2 regions of the Eubacterium sp. AF15-50 genome follow, and region 1 is predicted to be linked to the other one. Evidence: predicted binding sites of a transcription regulator. Region 1 holds the regulator's gene; the other holds the start of a gene.
The links. Region 1 encodes NrdR, which represses ribonucleotide reductase genes. Its sites were predicted from a motif close to CACNANATNTNGTG; they were not measured.

Region 1 (5,412 bases):
AACCGGAACACAAACTCTTGCCTGATTATTTGACAAAGTTATTTTCCCGAAATTCTTTTCCTTCATTTGTAACCTCCACGCTGACAATAAATAGAGTATAGTTTAGCCTTTAAATTTAGTCAATGCAAAGGTTTACATTTTTTTCCTGACACTTTATACTTAATAAGGATTTTATTTGAAAGGTGGTATTTTCATATGGGATGTATCAATGAAATTACAGGACATACAAGACTCACCGGACTTTTGGGAAGTCCCGTGGCACATAGCAAATCCCCTTTAATGCATAACGAAGCATTCAGACTTTTAAGACTTGACTATGTATATCTTTGTTTTGATGTTAAGGAAGACAGCTTAAAAACAGCTTTTGAAGGATTAAAAAAATTAAATGTTGCAGGCTTTAACTGTACAATGCCTGACAAAACCGCAATCTGTGAGTTATTAGATGATTTATCTCCTGCTGCTAAAATGATTGGTGCCGTAAACACCGTTGTAAATGAAAATGGCAGATACATAGGTCATAACACTGACGGCATCGGTTACATGCAGTCAGTAAAGGATGCAGGTTTTGATATTAAGGGCGAAACCATGACTCTTCTTGGTGCCGGTGGTGCAGCATCTTCCATCTTTGTTCAGGCAGCATTAGATGGTGTTAAAAAAATCAACCTTTTCAGTATTAAGGACAGGTTCTGGGAAAAAGCAGAAAAAATGGTTGATATGGTTAATTCCAACACAGATTGTGATGCAAAGCTTATTGAGTTAGGCAATGACGATATATTAAACGAAGCTATCTCAAACAGTAAGATTTTAACCAATGCCACATCTGTTGGCATGGCACCAAATACTGATAATTGTATAGTGAAGGATTTTTCAATTTTTAATGAAAACCTTATTGTTTCAGATGTAATATATAATCCAATGGAAACTAAGCTTTTAAAAATTGCCAAAGAACATGGATGTCCTACCTTTAACGGCATATATATGCTGTTATATCAGGGAGCTGAAGCTTTTAAGTTATTTACGGGAAAAGATATGCCTGTGGAAGAGATTAAAAAGAAATATTTTTCATAACATCGAGTAGGCTGACTCCTACCCGATTTTAGCTAGCGGACATCTCAAAGCATAGCTTTTCGATGTTCTTACGCCCGGCAAATAATATTTCGTGCGAGCACGATATTGCTTGCCGGGCTTTTGCTACAAAAAAAGTGCGTAGGTTCATTACTTACGCACTTTTCTTTTCCATAACCAGAGAATTAATTTTTCCGGTATTCTTTTTAAAATAATCTGTATTTCCTCTTTTTTGTCAATTTGCTTTAACATTACAGTTTCTATACCTGTTCTGTTTGCCCCCCAGATATCCGTAAAAATCTGGTCGCCAATAAACAATGTGGATTCTTTATCAGTATTCATAAGCTCCATTGCCTTTTTATAGCTTTCCCTTGAAGGCTTATGAGCATCATATATGAATTTTGAATTAACTGCCTTTGCAAAAGGTTCAACTCTTAGTTTCTTATTATTTGAAATAAGACATGTATCTATTCCCATTCCATGTATTTTTTCAAAAACCTTAATTATATGTTCATCTGCCGGTGCTCCGTGAGGCACCAGTGTATTGTCTATGTCCGATACTATTCCACGAATACCTTTTTTGTAGTACATTTCAAAATCAATGTCATCAACGGAATCAAGGTATGTATCCGGGTATAATTTATTTAGCATTTAAATCTCCTTAGGGTTAAAATGTTAAAACTTAATTATTTAAGTAATTTTGCCAGTTCCTCCATAAATGTGTTTACATCCTTAAATTCACGATATACCGATGCAAAACGCACATATGCCACCTGGTCTAATTTCTTTAATCTGTCCATTACCAGTTCTCCGATAACCGCACTGGAAACTTCCTTCTGTTCCATGTTAAATACGGCATTTTCAACATCTTCCACTGCTGAAACAATCTGTTCATAGGAAACCGGTCTTTTATGGCATGACCTTAAAATTCCTGCCTCAATTTTGCTTCTGTCATAGGGTTCACGTATATTATCTTTTTTTATAACAATAAGTGGAATGGATTCTACCTTTTCGTACGTGGTAAATCTCTTCTTACATACTTCACACTGACGTCTTCTTCTAATGGCATTATTCTCTTCTGCCGGTCTTGAATCAATAACCTTTGTATTTTCTTCTCCACAATATGGACACTTCATAGTTGTTCCTCCGGTTCTTTTTTACCACATAATTATAGATAATATTCCCTGTAAGGTCAAGGGTTTAGAATCCAGGCTTTTCACTGATTATGAGTATTTATTACCTCTAAAACATCTTTATTTTATGTTTAACCTCCGCCTCATCTACCTTTACCAATATAATATCAGGTCCCACCTGGGTAATACACTTAAAAGGGATTACATACTCGTAATCACTACATACTAATCCACACCATTTACTTGGTCCCGGCACAATAATTGCCTCAATACATCCTGTGCAAATATCAAATGCTATATCATCTGCACATCCTAATATTTTGCAATTGCAACAGTTTATAACCTCTTTCCTTTTTAAATCCTCTATTCTCATTTAAAGCCTTTTTTATTATCTTATGCAGTATCCCTGTTTTGTCTATCAATTTGTAGCGGGACATTCTCTTATTTCATGTAATTTTTCATACTTTTTAATGCGTTTTTTTCCAATCTGCTTACCTGTGCCTGGGAAATGCCGATTTCATCTGCAATTTCCATCTGAGTTTTTCCGTTAAAAAAACGCATATCTATTATTTTTCTCTCCCTGCCTGACAAACCGTTTAAAGCCTCATTTAGTACAATGTTTTCCACCCATTTTTCTTCTTTATTCTTTTTGTCACTAATCTGATCCATTACATAAAGGGTGTCTCCCCCCTGGTCATAAACCGGGTCGTACAAAGAAACAGGACTTTGAATGGCATCAAGGGCATACAAAATTTCCTCCGGTGTTGCTCCAATGTGCTTTGCAATTTCCTCAATGGTAGGCTCAGTATTAGTTTCCTTTATTATGCTTTCCTTGCAATATATTGCCTTATAAGCAATGTCCTTTATGGAACGGCTTACCCTTATGGATGCATTATCCCTTAAAAATCTTTTAAGCTCCCCTGAAATCATTGGCACTGCATATGTGGAAAATTTAACATTTAAGGTATCGTCAAAATTATCCACAGCCTTAATCAGTCCGATACATCCGATTTGGAACAAATCGTCCACATTTTCACTGCTGTTGGAAAATCGCTGCAAAATACTAAGTACCAGTCGCAGATTTCCCTGAATAAATTCTTCCCTTGCCTCCATGTTGCCTTTTTTTATTTCCTGAAACAGTTCTTTTTTTCTTTTTTCACTTAAAAGCGGCAACTTAGATGTGTTTACACCACATATTTCAACTTTAAAAAGAGCCATAAAAATCCCCCTGCAAAATATCTTTCATAGATATAATTTGCCCAATTTATGGCTCCCTATTCTTAATTATTATATTTATTCAAATTTTACTATTTCCCTTTTTAACCTTTTAATTATTTTCTTTTCTAATCTTGAAATATATGACTGGGATATTCCAAGGCTGTCTGCCACCTCCTTTTGCGTCATTTCCTCCCCATCAACGTTGTTTAATCCGTAACGCATTTCCACAATTACCTTCTCTCTGGTATTTAGTTTTTCTATAGCCTTATATAAAAGCCTTTTCTCCACCTCATTTTCAATTCCTCTTGAAATAACATCTTCATCGGTTCCTAATATATCGGAAAGTAATAATTCATTTCCGTCCCAATCCACATTCAGCGGTTCATCTATAGAAACCTCCAGCTTAGTTTTATTGTTTTTTCTTAAATACATTAATATTTCATTTTCAATACATCTTGACGCATATGTAGCCAGCTTTATGTTCTTAGTTGGATTAAAGGTGTTAATTCCCTTTATCAGTCCGATGGTTCCTATGGATATTAAATCCTCCACTCCCACACCTGTATTATCAAATTTCTTTGCAATATATACAACTAACCTCAAATTATGTTCAATAAGCTTAGAACGTGCCTCCATGTTTTCCTCTTCAATTAAGCTTTTTATACACTGATATTCCTCTTTGGCACTAAGAGGCGGTGGCAGCACTTCATTCCCTCCTATGTAATGTAAATCCCCCTCTTTTTTTATTATTATTCCACTAAAAAATGGCAGTTTATTAATATTTACAAAGGTTTTTATTGTTTCTAAAAGCATTGTATTCTCCTTATTTATTTAATATATCCGGGTTCAAAATCATTTCATACTTATTATTTTGGCTTAATTTTCCTTTATATATTCCTATTATTGCCTTTTCCGTGGTAATGTCATTGACTACAAGTTTATCTACCACAAAAGCTTTCATCAGTCCGTGGGATTTTCCAACAGTATTATAGGGTACAAAAATATATTTCATATTCTCCATATCGGCTTCTGCCAGTTTATCCTCCTCAATAATTGATACCGGCTTTTTTGTGACAGGTTCTATAAGGCTGTTTCCCGTGTCCCGCAATGCTATCGCCGAGATTTTAGTGTCATTAATAAACAGGTAAGCCGTATAAATATTCCCTACTCTTTTTATATAGTTCAAAATTTTTTCCCTTCCATACTTCACAATAACGCATACCATTATTCCCACAAGCAATATAATAAAAATATTTGTTTTTCCATAATATGTATTTTGAGCTCCCTGCACTATATTTTTATTTTCCAAATTAAAATACAGAAGGTTAAGAAGTCCGTTAAGTAGAAATGTTATGGAATATAAAATTGCAATATTTCTTAAATTAGCCTTTAAATTGTCCCCACCAAATGCAACTACAATAAGAACTTCTGCCATAATCATATATGTTAAAAAGTATGTTATCCCCCCTTCCAACTTTAACATTAATACAATTGTTGCATATATTCCTCCGATTATGGCAGAAATAACGGTTCTTGCAATATGTTTCTTTGTTTTAATTATTATTCCTAATATAAGCAAAACTAAGAAATCCATTAGGAAATTAAATCCAAAATAAACATCTAAGTATATAGTTTGTGTCATCTTTGTCCCCTTTTAAGTTAATTATACCCATATGTTTTTTAAAAGTCTGTCGAAGTGTGCACCGGTTGAAAATTTAATCATATATATATTCCATTAGTTAAGCTTTTTTCTTAAATACATGCCTATAAATAAAACACATAGTCACCTGTGCAAGTTAATATGTATTAAGCACAAAAAAGGACACCCGATACATTACACTCGTTAATGTACCGGATGCCCCGATTCAAATACCTTTTCCTCTAAAATATTATCAAATAAAACTACTTAATAAACTACCTCTCCCTCCAAACTGGGGATAAATCCGTTTCTCTTCAAATGACTTCCTTGTCATTCTCCCACTTCTACTATCATTCT
Region 2 (5,412 bases), on a different contig from region 1:
TTGCTTTACAAAGGAAGGGGCAATGGCTGCATATATAGGAGTATCACTTTTCAGTGCCAGCACTGTCTGGAAAATCTGGCTTTTATCCACAATAGCACTAAAAGGACAACTTACAAGACACATACCACAGGACACACACTGGTCATAATCGATGTCAGCTCTGCCGTATTCATCAGATTTAATGGCATTCATGCCACAGGCAGCTGCACAGGGACGTTCCTGTTTAATAATTGCATTGTAAGGGCATGCATTTAAACACTTGCCACATTTTATACATTTATCCTGGTCAATAACGGAATGACCATTTTCCATATGGATAGCTTTCTTTGGACAAACCTCAACGCATGGATGCTCAATACATCCCTGACATCCGTTGGTTACGAAAATCTTTTTTTCAGGGCATGCATGACATGCAAATTTTATAATGTTAATAAGAGGAGGGTCATAATACTTTTCATCAATGGCACTGGCATCTATTCCATCTGAAAGTGGTGCATGCTCAGACACTTTTCTAATAGGAAGTCCAATGGTAGCACGAAGACGTTCTCCTACAATGGCACGTTCAATAAAAATGTTATTGTAATATTTTCCAATTTCACCGGGAATGATTTTGTAAGGCAGTTCTTCAATTCGTGTGAAATCTCCGCCTTCAAAAGCCATTCTTGCAACTTCCGTAAATACCTTATGACGTATCTCCGTCTTGTTTGAATAAATTCCTCTCATGTATTTCTCCATTTCATATAATTCAAATAAAAAACAGTCATAAAAACTATTATTAATTATAACATAGCATACAAAATAAGCACAAGTAAAATATAGTTAATTTTTTAACAATATAAAACCTAAATCGGAAGGTGCCGGTGCAAATTATGAAACATTAGGGTATTTTTTTAGAAAAATATTTAATTTCGAATTTGTGGTTGAAATTTTCCTTTATAGAGTTGTATTATATGTTGTGGCGATAATGAGAATAGAAGAAAATGAAATTATAAAGGAAAAAAGAAATGACAAATATGAATGAGAAAATTGAAAATCCCTTAGGAACGGAACCAGTGGGGAAGCTGCTTAGAAAATTTGCAGTTCCAAGTATTATATCAATGCTTGTAATGTCTTTGTACAATATAGTAGATCAGATCTTTATAGGACAGTGTGTAGGAGAGTTAGGAAATGCTGCCACTAATGTTGCCTTTCCCTTTACCACCTTATGTATTGCTACGGCACTGGCTTTTGGAATAGGTGGAGCTTCAGGATTTAATTTAAACTTAGGTGCAGGAGAAAAGGAAAAAGCACCATATTTTATAGGCGTAAGTGCTTCAATGATGTTTATTATCGGTGTTGTTCTGTCTGTTGTGGGACTTACGGCATTAAAACCCCTACTTTTATTCTTTGGTTCAACAGATACGGTATTACCGTATGCCATGGAATATACAAAATATCTGGCATTGGGATTTCCTTTTGCCATTATTTCATCTGGTGGTTCACATTTAGTAAGAGCAGACGGAAGTCCGAAGTTTTCCATGGCCTGTAACCTTGTAGGCGCCATTGTAAATGTAATTTTAGATTACCTTTTTGTTATGGTATTTAACTGGAAAATGGCAGGAGCAGCAATAGCTACTGTAATAGGACAAATTTTAGCTTCAATTATGGTTATATGGTACTTGATTCATTTTAAAACCATTAAGCTTCACGGAAAGCATTTTGTACCACAACTTAAGATAGTAGGAAGAACTGTACATCTTGGAATGGCACAGTGCTTAAATCAGCTGGCAATTATGTTTGTTCAGGTTGTAATGAATAAATCACTGACATATTACGGTGCCCTTAGCCCTTATGGTGCGGACATTCCCCTTGCCTGTACGGGAATTGTAATGAAGGTTAATCAGGTGTATTTCTCCATATGTATAGGTGTGGCACAGGGAATACAGCCTATTGCCAGTTTTAACAGGGGAGCAGGTAAAAATGACAGAGTTAAAAAGACCTATAAGCTTGCCGTTTCCTGCAATACAATTATTTCAACTATTGCATTTATAATATTCCAACTGTTCCCAAGACAGATAATAAGCATATTCGGTTCAGGAAGCCCTGAATATTTTAGGTTTTCCATTAACTTTTTCAGAATATTTTTATTTATGACTTTCTTAGACGGAATACAGCCAATAACATCAACATTTTGTACTGTTATAGGGGAACCAAACAAGGGAACATTTTTGTCTCTTACAAGACAGGTTATATGCTTTATACCACTTATGATTGTGTTACCATATATTTTCCACAACTTTGGCTATTTAGGCATAGATGGTATGATGTATGTTGCACCGATATCCGACTTTTTAGCAGCAGTACTGTCGTTAATTGTAATTAAAAAGGTGTTTAAAAAGTTAGTTTAGAACATTTTGTATGAGGGAAAACTATAATTGGAGATTTTGTAAAAAAAAGAAGAAATATTTCAGAAATGTTGCAATTGCCACTGTACAAAATGGAATATGTTGTGCTATAATGCTTTAAGCATATACAAGATATAGTATTCGAGCTTGAGAGGGAGAAAAGATGGAAGTTTTATTGAGAAAGGTAATTAAACGAAACGGTCAGGAAGTTTCATTCGACGTTAACAAGATTCTTAATGCTATAAGGAAGGCAAATAACGAGATTGCCCCTATACATAAGTTAAACGAGTATCAGATTGCGGCAGTGGGAAATCTTGTTGTTGACCAGATTGAAAAATCAAACCATGCAGTAGCAGTTGAAGATATTCAGGACATGGTAGAGAGAGGCATCATGGAGATGCGTGGATATGAGGTAGCCCAGAAGTACGTAAGATACAGATATACACGTGAATTAGCCAGAAAAGCCAACACAACAGATGATGGAATTTTGTCTCTTATTGATCAGATTAATGAAGAAGTTAAACAGGAAAATTCCAACAAGAATCCTACAATTAACTCCACCCAGAGAGATTATATGGCAGGTGAAGTCAGCAAGGATTTAACTAAACGTATTTTATTGCCGGAGGATATTGTTCAGGCTCATGAGCAGGGAATTATACATTTCCATGATTCCGACTATTTTGCACAGAAGGAGCACAACTGTGACTTAATTAATTTAGAGGATATGCTTCAAAATGGAACATGCATATCCGAAACTAAAATAGATACACCTCACAGCTTTTATACAGCCTGCAATGTTACTACACAGATTGTGGCACAGGTTGCCAGCAATCAGTACGGCGGTCAGTCATTTTCATTAGGACATTTGGCACCTTTTGTTCAGGTGAGCAGAGAAAAAATTACCAAAGAAGTTTTAGCTGAAAGAAATGAACTCAACTTGAATTACAGTGATGAGCAGGTAAAACAAATTGCCGAGAGAAGATTAAAGGATGAGATAAACCGTGGTATCCAGACTATTCAGTATCAGCTGATTACTCTTATGACATGTAATGGGCAGGCACCTTTTGTAACAATGTTTATGTATCTTGATGAGGTACCGGAAGGTCAGACCAGGGATGATTTGGCTACCCTTATAGAAGAGGTTTTAAAACAGCGTATTCAAGGTGTTAAAAATGAAAAAGGTGTTTGGATTACACCGGCATTTCCTAAAATTATATACGTTTTAGATGAAGATAATGTTACACCGGATTCAAAATACTGGGCACTTACGGAGCTTGCAGCAAAATGTACTGCCAAGAGAATGGTTCCTGATTATATTTCAGCTAAGGTTATGAAAGAAATGAAGCAGGGATGCGTTTATCCATGTATGGGCTGCAGAAGCTTCCTTACAGTTGAGGACAGCCAGAGAAACGCAGACGGAACCCACAAATTCTATGGACGTTTTAATCAGGGTGTTGTAACCATTAACTTAGTTGATGTGGCTTGCTCATCTAACGGTGACATGGGACTGTTCTGGAAAATTTTGGAAGAAAGACTGGAGTTATGCCACAGGGCACTTAGATGCAGACATGAGAGACTTCTTGGAACACCTTCAGATGTGGCACCTATTTTATGGCAAAACGGTGCTTTGGCACGTCTTAAAAAGGGTGAAACTATTGATAAATTATTATTTAACGGATATTCAACCATTTCATTGGGATATGCAGGTCTTTATGAAATGTGTGTAAGAATGACAGGTAAATCTCACACTACTCCTGAAGGAAAAGAGTTTGCCATTAAGGTTATGCAGAAGTTAAATGATAAATGTGCTGAGTGGAAGGCAGCTGAAAACATCAGCTATTCCGTATATGGAACACCTATGGAATCTACTACCTATAAGTTTGCTAAGTGTCTCCAGAAGAGATTTGGCATTATAAAGGGTGTTACAGATAAAAATTACATTACCAACAGTTATCATGTTCATGTGACAGAAGAAATAGATGCTTTCAGTAAGCTTAAGTTTGAATCAGAATTTCAGAAACTTTCACCGGGTGGTGCCATAAGCTACGTAGAAGTTCCTAATCTTCAGGACAATATCGAAGCAGTAATTGAAGTAATGAAATTTATTTATGACAACATTATGTATGCTGAATTAAATACTAAATCTGATTATTGTGAGTGCTGCGGATACAATGGAGAAATTCAGATTGTATCAGACGAAGAGTCAGGAAAGTTAATTTGGGAATGCCCAAGCTGTGGAAACAGAAATCAGGATAAAATGAGTGTTGCCAGAAGAACATGCGGATACATTGGAACCCAGTTCTGGAATCAGGGAAGAACTCAGGAAATAAAGGATAGGGTACTTCATTTGTAAAAAATAATAGTTATAAAAATAAAGGAGATTGCTGTCGGACAGATGGCAATTTCTTTTTTTTATTTAGTGTGGTATAATAATCACAGTTATGTGCGCGGAATTAAGAGGGAGAGGTATAAAACGATGATAAAAGATCAAATAAGAAATATTATTATTAATGAAGTGGTAAAAAGTCCCGTGGTGGAGAAAATTAAAGAAGGACAGTTATCCTATATGAAATTAATGTCGTATTATAAATGTGCCATTATGGAAATAGAAACAAAGTTCAGGGTTTTAGATGAACAGTTTTCTTTAAGATACGACGATAATCCTATAGAAACCATAAAATCAAGGCTGAAATCCCCTGAAAGCATAATGAAAAAGGTTCAGAAAAAAGGTCTTAAAATGACTACCGATGATATTGAAAAAAATATTACGGATATTGCAGGAATCAGGGTTATCTGTTCCTTTAAGGAGGATATTTATAAACTGGCAAAATGCCTTCTTCAGCAGGATGATATAACATTAATTGAAAAGAAGGATTACATAAAAAATCCTAAGGAAAGCGGTTACAGAAGTCTACATTTAATTGTGGAAGTACCTATTTTTCTGGAAGATGAAAAAAGAGCAATGAAAGTTGAAGTGCAGTTTAGAACCATAGCCATGGATTTTTGGGCAAGTCTTGAACATAAAATG

Region 2: a site for NrdR is predicted at 2,511-2,524, ahead of nrdD (anaerobic ribonucleoside-triphosphate reductase). Genes of this name have one in related genera too.

What each region holds. Positions count from the first base shown of each region.
Region 1 covers NZ_CAKVZL010000047.1:6,512-11,923, reverse strand. The annotation lists gene aroD (type I 3-dehydroquinate dehydratase) at 1-66, opposite strand, end outside; gene Q5O73_RS06615 (shikimate dehydrogenase) at 196-1,068, shown strand; gene Q5O73_RS06610 (YqeG family HAD IIIA-type phosphatase) at 1,216-1,716, opposite strand; gene nrdR (transcriptional regulator NrdR) at 1,752-2,201, opposite strand; gene Q5O73_RS06600 (PRC-barrel domain-containing protein) at 2,308-2,571, opposite strand; gene sigG (RNA polymerase sporulation sigma factor SigG) at 2,640-3,416, opposite strand; gene sigE (RNA polymerase sporulation sigma factor SigE) at 3,492-4,229, opposite strand; gene Q5O73_RS06585 (sigma-E processing peptidase SpoIIGA) at 4,240-5,058, opposite strand.
Region 2 covers NZ_CAKVZL010000061.1:7,434-12,845, reverse strand. The annotation lists partial or broken gene Q5O73_RS07655 ([Fe-Fe] hydrogenase large subunit C-terminal domain-containing protein) at 1-723, opposite strand, end outside; gene Q5O73_RS07650 (MATE family efflux transporter) at 1,005-2,387, shown strand; gene nrdD (anaerobic ribonucleoside-triphosphate reductase) at 2,548-4,737, shown strand; gene Q5O73_RS07640 (GTP pyrophosphokinase family protein) at 4,861-5,412, shown strand, end outside.